3 regions of the Exiguobacterium sp. JMULE1 genome follow, and region 2 is predicted to be linked to each of the others. Evidence: riboswitches for the same ligand, from Rfam matches in the RefSeq annotation. Region 2 holds a riboswitch; each other region holds the start of a gene.

Region 1 (3,277 bases), 650 kb from region 2:
TTTCGAAATGGATATCGAAGGAGAACGGGCAGAGGACCATCCGCGGCGTTTTACGTCGATCTCGATTCATTACCGGCTCGAAGGAGATCTCCCGGAAGATAAGGTCCGTCGCGCCATCTCGTTATCAAAGGATAAATATTGTTCGGTCTCGCAATCCCTGAACGCTGAGATTTCCGTCTATTATTCGATCAATGGTGTCCGGAGCGAGGATCCTTTGTGAAGAAAGTCGTACTGATCGGTTGCCTGTTGCTTGCAGGGTGTGCGCAGGAGACGACGGAACCAACGAAATCATCACAACCGGAATCGAAACAACCGACAGAAGAAAAGAAACCGAAGCCTGAGCCGACGAAAGAAGAACGACAACAAGCAAAACTAAAGCAACAATTAAAAGCGATGTCGACGTCAGAAAAAATCGATCAACTGCTCTATATCGGAGTCGCCGGCACGGAACTTTCAGCAGCTGACCGGAAATTGTTACAGACGCATGCGATTGGCGGGGTCTTATTGCTCGGCGGAAACATCACGTCAGAAGAACAACTCTTGACGTTCACACGTGCGATTCAAGAGACGAATCAAAAACCGTATGCGTTTGTTGGGATCGATGAAGAAGGCGGACGGGTCAGCCGGGTACCGGATCAACGATTACGTCTACCGACGAGTCAACGGATGGCGCAAGGAGCAGATGATGCGAAAATGGAAGATATCGGACGTACGCTCGGACATTTGTCACGATTTTATGGCTTCAACATGGACTTCGCACCGGTCCTAGACGTCAACAGTAATCCGAACAATCCGATCATCGGCGACCGTGCGTTCAGTGCTGATCCGAAGACCGTCGCGACGCTTGGTACGGCCCTGATGCACGGGATGCAGGAGACGGGAACGATTCCGGTCGTCAAACATTTTCCCGGTCACGGCAATACGAGTGTCGATTCCCATGTCGGGCTACCGAAAGTGACGGCATCAAAGGAAGAACTGAAGCAGACGGAACTGTTACCGTTTAAAGAAGCGATTCAAGAGGGCGCCGAGATGGTGATGGTTGCCCATATTCTCTATCCCGCGTATGACGATACGAATCCATCCTCGCTCTCAAAGCCGATCTTGACTGACCTCTTGCGTCAGCAACTCGGATTCAACGGTGTCATCATCACGGATGATCTCGTCATGGGAGCGATCACGAAACGATATGGTCTCGCAGAAGCGGCACGTCAGTCGCTCGTCAATGGAGCTGATATGGCGATGTTTTCAGAGGCAGGTGCTTACGCAAAAGTTCATGCTGAAGTGATGCAAGCCGTCAAAGACCAAACGCTGACGCCGGAGATGCTCGATGCTAAAGTAATGCGCATCCTGAAGCTAAAGCAGACGTATGCCGACAGCCAAGAGCAACAGCGACCGACGAAATCGGAGCTGATTCAGCAAGTGGAAGCGCTCAACTAGGACTAGCGAAGCAAAGCGACTCATGCTAGACTAATGGGGCAAGCCAATTAAACACGAAAAGACACTAGGGGAGTCTCCCAGCAGACTGAGACGGAAGTATCCGGACCCTTTGAACCTGATCTAGTTCGTACTAGCGGAGGGAAGTGGCTCGAAACCCTAGATATCCTTAGCGCTTCAGCGCATTTTCGGACCACTCCCTTCAACATCGGGAGTGGTCCTTTTTCGTATGGAAAGGAAGAACATGATGCGTTTACATCTGATTTCGACGGGATCCATTCATCCGCTTGACGAAATAAAGACCTTTCAATCACTTCAACCCTATACGGATCAGCTGCATCTACGTGAACCGAACTTATCGGCGGCAGAATTACTTGATCTGATTGAAGCACTCCTTGGGCATGGTTATTCGCCTGAACAGTTAACGGTTCATGACCGGGTCGACGTCGCCCATGTCGCCGGCATCGGTGTGCAGCTGACGCGCCGTTCCTTGCGTGTCCGCGATGTGCGACGTCATTTTCCGAATCTCGTCATCGGGAAATCGGTCCATTCACTAGCAGAGGCACTGGCAGCAGAAGCGGAAGGAGCCGACCGACTGCTGTACGGTCATATTTATCCGACAGCGTCGAAGCCGGACCTACCACCCCGAGGGATCGACGCATTAAAGCAAGTCGTCACCTTCACGACGAAACCAGTCATTGCGATCGGTGGGATTACACCAGAATGCATGCCTGAAATCGCAGCGACCGGGGCAACCGGAATCGCCGTCTTATCGGGTATTCTCGGTCAATCGGATCCACTCGCCGCCGTCAAGCGTTATCAGGGGGTTCGCGTATGACGAATCACATCATCATCGGCGGTGGAGTCATCGGGTTGACGCTTGCTTATGGTCTCGCCTGTCAGAATGAATCCGTCGTCGTCTTAGAACGTGGAACATGCGGACGAGGAACGAGCCGCGCAGCTGCCGGGATGCTCGCGACGGACATCGAGCTGAGGGCGGAATTGCATGCACTTGCCGCACGTAGTCGTCGTCTGTATCCGTTGCTTGCACGTCGACTCGAGCGAGAGACAGGCATCGATTGTGGGTACCGGGAACAACCGTTTTTGTTAAAACGTAAAGGACGCGAGCATCTGTTTCCAGCTGTCGGTCAAATCGATCCACGACGACTGACGACTGCATTGATGTATGCCTTACACGCACGTGGCATATCGATTGAAGAACAGGTAGATGTCACACGCATCGAAGAGAACGATGACTTCATCAGGATCGAATCGAACGCAGGAACGTGGACCGGACGAACAGTGACGGTCGCTGCCGGACGCGGGTCGCAAGCCTTGCTCGATACAGTCGGAAATTCGATCGCGACATATGGGGTCAAAGGGGAGTGTCTCGCCGTCCGTCTCGCGGGTCAGCCGTTACGCTCGATTCTGTTTGATGAAGCCGTCTACCTCGTGCCAAAAGCTGACGGACGGATTTTGATCGGTGCGACCGAACTGCCGCACGACGAGACGGTCGGCGTCAGTGTCGCTGGGATCATGTCACTGCTTCAAGCAGCAGAACGACTGTATCCACCGATTCGTGACGCGGTCATCGAAGAAGTCTGGTCCGGTGTACGACCGCAAACGGTGTCCGGCTTGCCATATATCGGAGTCACCGATTCATCCCGTCGGATCTTCCTAGCGACAGGGCATCATCGGCATGGCATATTACTCGCACCAGCGACAGCGGAAGTCTTGGTAAATACATTACGGTTGATTCAGAAGGAGGAAGTCCGATGAACATTACGATTAACGGCAATGACCACACGATCGAACAGATTAAAACGATCGAGGACATGCTCAC
Region 2 (3,277 bases):
AGGATGGTAACGACGATCCGTCACTGCATAGATGGAGTAATCAATTGACACGTTCTGTCACCTCCACCAGTTCTTGCTCCGTCATGAGGCTGATCGCATTGAACAATTCTCGTTTAAAATCACCAAGACCTTGCGCAGAGACTGCTTGTTCTCCTGCTTTTCCCATGACGAATGTTCCGTGAACAGCCGCCTCAAACGCCGTATATCCTGCGCCGAGGAAGCTCGCAATCAAGGAAGCCGTCATACAGCCCGTACCCGTGATGTCTCCTAGACGAGGTGTTCCTACATGTAATTCCATTTCGCGCGTTCCATCCGTGATATAGTCGTTCGGACCTGTCACGACGAGGACAGATTTGTGTTTGCGAGCGAATGCACGAATACTTTCTCGATCCATCATTGCATCTCCCGCAGCATCGACTCCCTTAGTTCGTCCGTCTTCCCCAAGTAACGTCTTGATTTCAGAAGTATTTCCTTTGATGACCGTACACCCGAGATTAATGAGTTCTTTAGAAAAGGCAGTACGTAATGTCGTTGCCCCTGCTCCAACTGGATCAAGAACGATCGGGACATTCAAACGTCCCGCTTCACCGGCTGCAAGTCGTTGAGCTGCTTGCATGTCTGCATCGATCGTACCAATGTTTAAGACAAGGGCTTGCGCGAGTCTAACCATCTCTTCTACTTCGCGAATGTCTTCCGCCATGACGGGTGATGCTCCAACAGCGAGTGTGACGTTTGCGCAGTCGTTGATCGTTACCGTGTTCGTCAGATGGTGAATGAGTGGTTTGTGTTCAAGAATGGTCGTAAACATGTGTATCCCTCCAAAGTGAATGAAAATGATGTGTCGGTCCAATACCTTGTCCGAGAGCAAATCCATGACGAATCGCCTCCGTGACATAGCTCTTTGCTTGTCTTACACTATCTGTCAAATCTTCTCCAAGCGCCATCCGCGCCGCAATCGCCGCAGATAAGGTACAACCAGTTCCATGAGTATGTTGATTGTCTAACCGTTCCGATGTGAAGCGGTGTTCTACTTCCCCATCAAACAACAAATCCGTCGCAGCTCCTGAGAGATGTCCACCTTTTAGTAATACTGCCCCTGTCTGTGTAGCTAATTGATGCATCGCCAGTCGCATTTCATCTAGATTGGTGACCGATCGTCCTGTTAAACGCTCCGCTTCCGGTAAATTTGGTGTGACGAGTGTCGCAAGCGGTAAAAGCTCCGAAATCAATGCTTGTTCGGCTTCCGTCCGTAATAAGGCATGTCCCCCTTTAGCGACCATGACGGGATCTAATATGATCGGAACTGTCTGTTTGCGGAGATGTGTAGCAATGACACGAATCGTCTGCGCATTCGAGACCATTCCGATTTTGATCGCATCGACACGAATGTCTGAGAAAATCGACGTTAACTGGGCATCTACGATTTCTGGAGATAACTCTTCCACCGCTTGAACACCCAGTGTATTTTGCGCCGTGACAGCTGTCAGGACGCTCATTCCATAAACGCCTAAAGCCGAAAAGGTTTTTAAATCTGCTTGAATCCCAGCTCCACCACCGGAGTCGGATCCTGCAATCGTCAGTACATGTTTCATGTTCTTTTCACCTTCCCATCGAGCAATGTAAGGGAGTCGTGACCGACAAAAAAAGCGTCGACCGCTGTAAAAAAGCAGTCGACGCTATACGAAAGCGTTATACACGCATTCCGGTATCCGTTCGGCTCAACTTTCCTACGCTGGTATTATCCAGTTCAGGTAATAGGGTCGAAAACAGATTGGTTTTCCTCTCAGCCGGATTCCTCCAGCTCCCCTAGTTGCTCAAGTATTCGTTTCGCCTTAACTGTAGCATAGCAGCAAAAAAAAACGAGCCGAAGCCCGTTTTTTGATTACAGATATGCCAATGGATTCACTGCATTCAGAGGAGAAGAAGCACTATATTGATAACCTCCGACATGTAGTTCGAAATGTAAGTGTGGTCCTGTTGAATTTCCTGTACTACCAAGTGTTCCGACTTGCTGACCTTGAGAGACCGTTTGTCCTGCATGAACAGATAATGAGCTCATATGAGCGTAAACCGTCGTATAGACTTTTCCATCCAAGAAATGCGAAATCATGACGTGGTTTCCGTAAGGTCCACCACCTGATGCTGTAATGACGGTTCCGGCTGCTGCTGCGACGATCGGAGATCCGACGGGACCTTTGAAATCGACGCCATTATGGAATGTATAACCATTTGCTCCACTAGCTGGTCCGAACCCTTGTGATACCCCACCAGAAGATGGTCGGACAAATTTCCCACCACCTGAAGCGATTGGTGTTGTATCTGAACTTGTTGATTCTGTATTCTTATTGGCTTGTTTTGCTGCTTGAGCACTTGCTTTAGCAGCTTTTTCAGCTGCCGCTTTCTCTGCTGCTGCTTTTTCAGCCGCTGCTTTAGCCGCTGCCTTCGCTGCCGCAATCGCACGTTCTTGCGCTTCGAGAGTCGCTTGCAGTTCTTTTGCGTCTAACAGTTCTGTCGTAAACTTCGTCTTCCCTTTTCGTAATTTTTTGAGTGTAGCACTACGCTCTTTCATTTGAGCTTTCAACGCTTTTTTTTGTTCAAGCAATACTTTCTTTTCTTGCATTTGCTCCGCTTTTTTCTCAACGAGTGCTTGTTTTGCTTCTGCTAATTTTTTTTGTGTCGCGATGTAATCTGAAATCATTTTATCATCTTGTTCAGCAATCTTTTTACCCGCCATGACTCGGCTGAATAAATCACCTAAATCCTTTGATCCAAAAATGACTTCTTCCCACTTAATCGAGTTTCCATCGTTTTCTTGGAAAACACGTAAACGATCACCGAGAAGTTCTTCCTGCTTCTGTAGCATCTCCTCGTAACGAACGATGTCTGCCTTTAACTCATCGATTCGATTGCTTAACTGTTTAATTTGTTTATTTTTTCGGAAACTTGGAAAATCTTTTCGTTAATCGCTGCGTCGATTCGATTGATTTGACGTTGTTCTTTTGAAATTTTAGCTTCTTGCTTTTTAATCTCTTTTTCTAATTTACGTTGTTCAGCGGCATTTTCTGCCTTTTTTTCTTTAATCGTTGCTGCCGCGATCGGTTGTGTACCTGTTGTAAGTAATGCCCCTAAAACAATGGTAGAAATTAGTTTTTTTAGCATATATCGTTTTCCTCACTTATGTATTTTCATTTTTTATTATAGTATTCAAGTTTCTCTCATATCTGAAATAGATTATAGCACCCTAATCGTTTCAAAAAAATTTCATTTACATTTCAAG
Region 3 (3,277 bases), 1.4 Mb from region 2:
CGTTTCGTCGTCAGTTCGTCCGAAACGGACACGATGTATCCGAACTGAAATTCAAGACACCACTCTATCCGGTGTTACCACTGATTTCGCTGACGTTAAACGTCGTCGTCCTCGTCAGTCTTGCGTTTCAAGCGGATCAACGAATCGCTCTATACATCGGTGTTCCTTTCTTCCTCGTCATGTGGGGAAGTTATCATCTCTTCGTCAAAGGAAAACATCTATCCGCCCAAAGCGACATCCGTGTCGCCCCTTCTCAACTCGAAGAATAATTTCATACAAAAAGAGGTCGCGGAGTCATCCACGGCCTCTTTCCTATGATTGTGCTATTCCTTAAGCGTCCGCATCATCAATAGTTCTCCTTGATGGAGCTCTACCTTCGCTTCTGACGCACACCATTCATTACTGACGGTCAAGGAACCTCCGACCGGTACTGGATGTGCATCAAGTGGATATTTGACTCCGGATAAGCTTAAAGTCGATGGTACGAGTGGAATGAACGAAAGATAATAATAGCTCCCTGCTTCGACTGCATACGTTCCCTCAGCCAAGTATCGTACCTCTTCTCGTTTCGTCACGAGTCGTGCCTCTGGGTATCGCTTCAATAAATATACATTTTGGACGGTCATGTCGAGCCGCCCACCTGTCGCCCCGATAATGAAGGTATCCTCAAACTGTTTCTTCTCTGAGACTGTACGAAGTGCCAGTTCGAGATCCGTTTCATCTTTCTCGGCCGGATGAACGATTGCCCCTTCTGGTACATAACCAAGCGAATCAAAATCACCAATCGTCAGGTCGCATGTCAGCCCAAACGATTCAATCGTCTGAACACCACCGTCAACACCGACGATAAAATCACCTGGCTGACAAAACGTCCGTAAATCCGGCGCTTCTTCTCGCGGACCGGCACAGACGAGAATCGCCCGCATCTCAGACGCCTCGTGCCGAATAACGGAGTAAGCGTGGCGCAGTCGTGAATAAAAGACCCGCAACGACACCACAAAGAACGTAAGACGGTACCATGTATGTCGCGTTATAAATCAATGAATACGGTACGACTGGACCTTCGGCATACTCGGCAAAAAAGACGATTCCACTGATGACATGACAGATATAACGGAGTCCTGCGCCTAATAACGTCGCCAGGAGAACGAACGCCATCAAGCTTTTCTTTTGTCCATTGCGCGCGGCTAGTCTGACTTGACGCGCGAACAGACCACTTAATCCGACGACACCATACGCAATCGTATAGTCAAGCATCGGTTGAACGATCGTCAAGACTTGTGGAGCGAACATCAATTGAATCGTACCGACAAGCGCTCCCGTAACGACCCCTCCAACGACACCATGGCGAAATGCCATGACGAAGATCGGTAACATCGCTAAGCTGATTGAGCCTCCTTGTGGCATTTTGAATGGAATCAGTAAATCAAAGACGACTCCGAGACTGGCAAAGATGGCAATTTCCATCATCATTTGTAACCGTTTCATGTTATTTTTCCTCCTTCATTGTACGAGAGGACGCAAAAAGGCAGTACGACGAACGCCGTACTGCCTGCGTGCGCCACATCCCTACGTCCGTTTGAACGGAACAGGTTCGAAGGGTTAAAGTCTAAAAGACTCCTCTCAGCCGCTTTTCAAGCGACACCCCTTGCGGTCATCATATTTCGTTTTCTCGTTCTTATTATACGGCAGCCCCTTGACGAATGCTAGTGATCGCTTCCGCATAATCTGGTGCATTGTAGATTGCTGATCCTGCGACGAGAACGTTCGCACCGTTATCGATGCAAAGCTTTGCCGTTTCCGGATTGACGCCACCGTCAATCTCGATTTCAAATGTCAGACCACGATCTGCTTTCATTTGCGCAAGTGCTGCGAGTTTCGGCATGACACGCTCGATGAAGGCTTGTCCACCGAAGCCCGGATTGACAGTCATCAATAAAACCATATCGACATCCTCAAGGACGTGTTCAATCGTTGATAATGGCGTATGGGGATTCAAGACGACTCCTGCCTTTGCGCCCGCTGCTTTGATTTGTTGCAAGACACGATGGACATGATTCGTCGCTTCGACGTGGAACGTCACGATGTCAGCTCCTGCCTTGACGAAATCTTCAACGAAACGTTCTGGCTGGTCAATCATCAAATGGACATCGAGAATCATATCCGTCTTTTGACGTAAGCTGCTAAGCACAGGTAATCCAAATGAGATGTTCGGTACGAACTGACCGTCCATGACATCAAAATGGATATAGTCCGCGCCTGCTGCTTCGACTGCTTTGACATCACGCTCAAGATTCGCAAAATCTGCTGATAAGATCGATGGTGCAATTTTAATCATCTTCAATACCTCCGGGCTCGATTCTTGATTTCGTCTATAAACATACCATAGTTCTCATAACGAGAGGACATGATTTCTTGGGCTTCGACGGCTTCCTTTACGGCACAACCGGGTTCATTCAAATGCAAGCAACCTCGGTATTTACAATCATCTTGTACAGCGACGAATTCAGGAAAACTCCACCGTACATCCTCGATTTCCATATCATACGGAAAATCGAGGTTCGAGAAACCTGGCGTATCGGCAATCAATCCTTCGGCAAGCGGCATTAATGTGACGTGGCGCGTCGTATGACGTCCGCGTCCGAGTGATTTCGAGATCGCACTTGTTTCTAAATCAAGAGAGGGCTCCAGTGCATTGAGCAATGAACTTTTCCCGACACCGGATTGTCCGGCGAGAACGCTCGTTTTTCCAGCAAGTAACGGACGGACTTGCTCAACACCCGTCAACGTCTCACTTGATGTCTCGATGACCGTATACCCAATCTTCCGGTAAGCGGCAATCGCCTCTCGGACAGCCGGTCCTTTGACTTCGTCAAGTAAATCCATCTTCGTTAACAGGATGACGGGTTGGATTTCCTTCGCTTCGATCAAGACGAGAAATCGGTCGAGCAAGTGCGCTGAAAAATCAGGTTCTGCCGCCGAGACGACGAGCAATGCCTGGTCGATATTCGCGACTGGAGGGCGTACTAAAAAGTTGTCCCGCTCCTTCACTTCGAGAATATATCCCGTCTCACTTTCGATATGAAGAACGACTTCGTCTCCGACGACTGGACTGATGCCGCGTTTTCGGAAATTCCCTCTTGCCCGTGAACGGACCTCTCCTTCTGGTGTCATGACATCATAAAAGCCACCCTGCAGGCGTATGATCGTTCCTTCTCGATTCTCTTCGATGCGTTGTTCCGTCATCCTATGCACTCCTTTTTCATCACATTCATTG

What was found. Region 2 has a riboswitch for thiamine pyrophosphate ahead of thiD (bifunctional hydroxymethylpyrimidine kinase/phosphomethylpyrimidine kinase). Riboswitches for the same ligand answer to the same signal wherever they lie in the genome.
Region 1: another riboswitch for thiamine pyrophosphate. It lies ahead of EXW93_RS05950 (thiamine phosphate synthase); the one in region 2 lies ahead of thiD (bifunctional hydroxymethylpyrimidine kinase/phosphomethylpyrimidine kinase).
Region 3: another riboswitch for thiamine pyrophosphate. It lies ahead of thiT (energy-coupled thiamine transporter ThiT); the one in region 2 lies ahead of thiD (bifunctional hydroxymethylpyrimidine kinase/phosphomethylpyrimidine kinase).

What each region holds. Positions count from the first base shown of each region.
Region 1 covers NZ_SGWC01000002.1:1,129,244-1,132,520, forward strand. Annotated here, with positions in the region: gene EXW93_RS05940 (OsmC family protein) at 1-220, shown strand, start outside; gene nagZ (beta-N-acetylhexosaminidase) at 217-1,437, shown strand; TPP riboswitch at 1,494-1,596, shown strand; gene EXW93_RS05950 (thiamine phosphate synthase) at 1,679-2,272, shown strand; gene EXW93_RS05955 (FAD-dependent oxidoreductase) at 2,269-3,213, shown strand; gene thiS (sulfur carrier protein ThiS) at 3,210-3,277, shown strand, end outside.
Region 2 covers NZ_SGWC01000002.1:482,233-485,509, reverse strand. Annotated here, with positions in the region: gene thiE (thiamine phosphate synthase) at 1-51, opposite strand, end outside; gene thiM (hydroxyethylthiazole kinase) at 41-808, opposite strand; gene thiD (bifunctional hydroxymethylpyrimidine kinase/phosphomethylpyrimidine kinase) at 789-1,592, opposite strand; TPP riboswitch at 1,708-1,818, opposite strand; gene EXW93_RS02660 (murein hydrolase activator EnvC family protein) at 1,883-2,863, opposite strand; gene EXW93_RS16345 (hypothetical protein) at 2,911-3,159, opposite strand.
Region 3 covers NZ_SGWC01000002.1:1,894,935-1,898,211, forward strand. Annotated here, with positions in the region: gene EXW93_RS10285 (amino acid permease) at 1-269, shown strand, start outside; gene EXW93_RS10290 (thiamine diphosphokinase) at 324-926, opposite strand; gene thiT (energy-coupled thiamine transporter ThiT) at 928-1,488, opposite strand; TPP riboswitch at 1,550-1,659, opposite strand; gene rpe (ribulose-phosphate 3-epimerase) at 1,682-2,338, opposite strand; gene rsgA (ribosome small subunit-dependent GTPase A) at 2,341-3,246, opposite strand; gene pknB (Stk1 family PASTA domain-containing Ser/Thr kinase) at 3,272-3,277, opposite strand, start outside.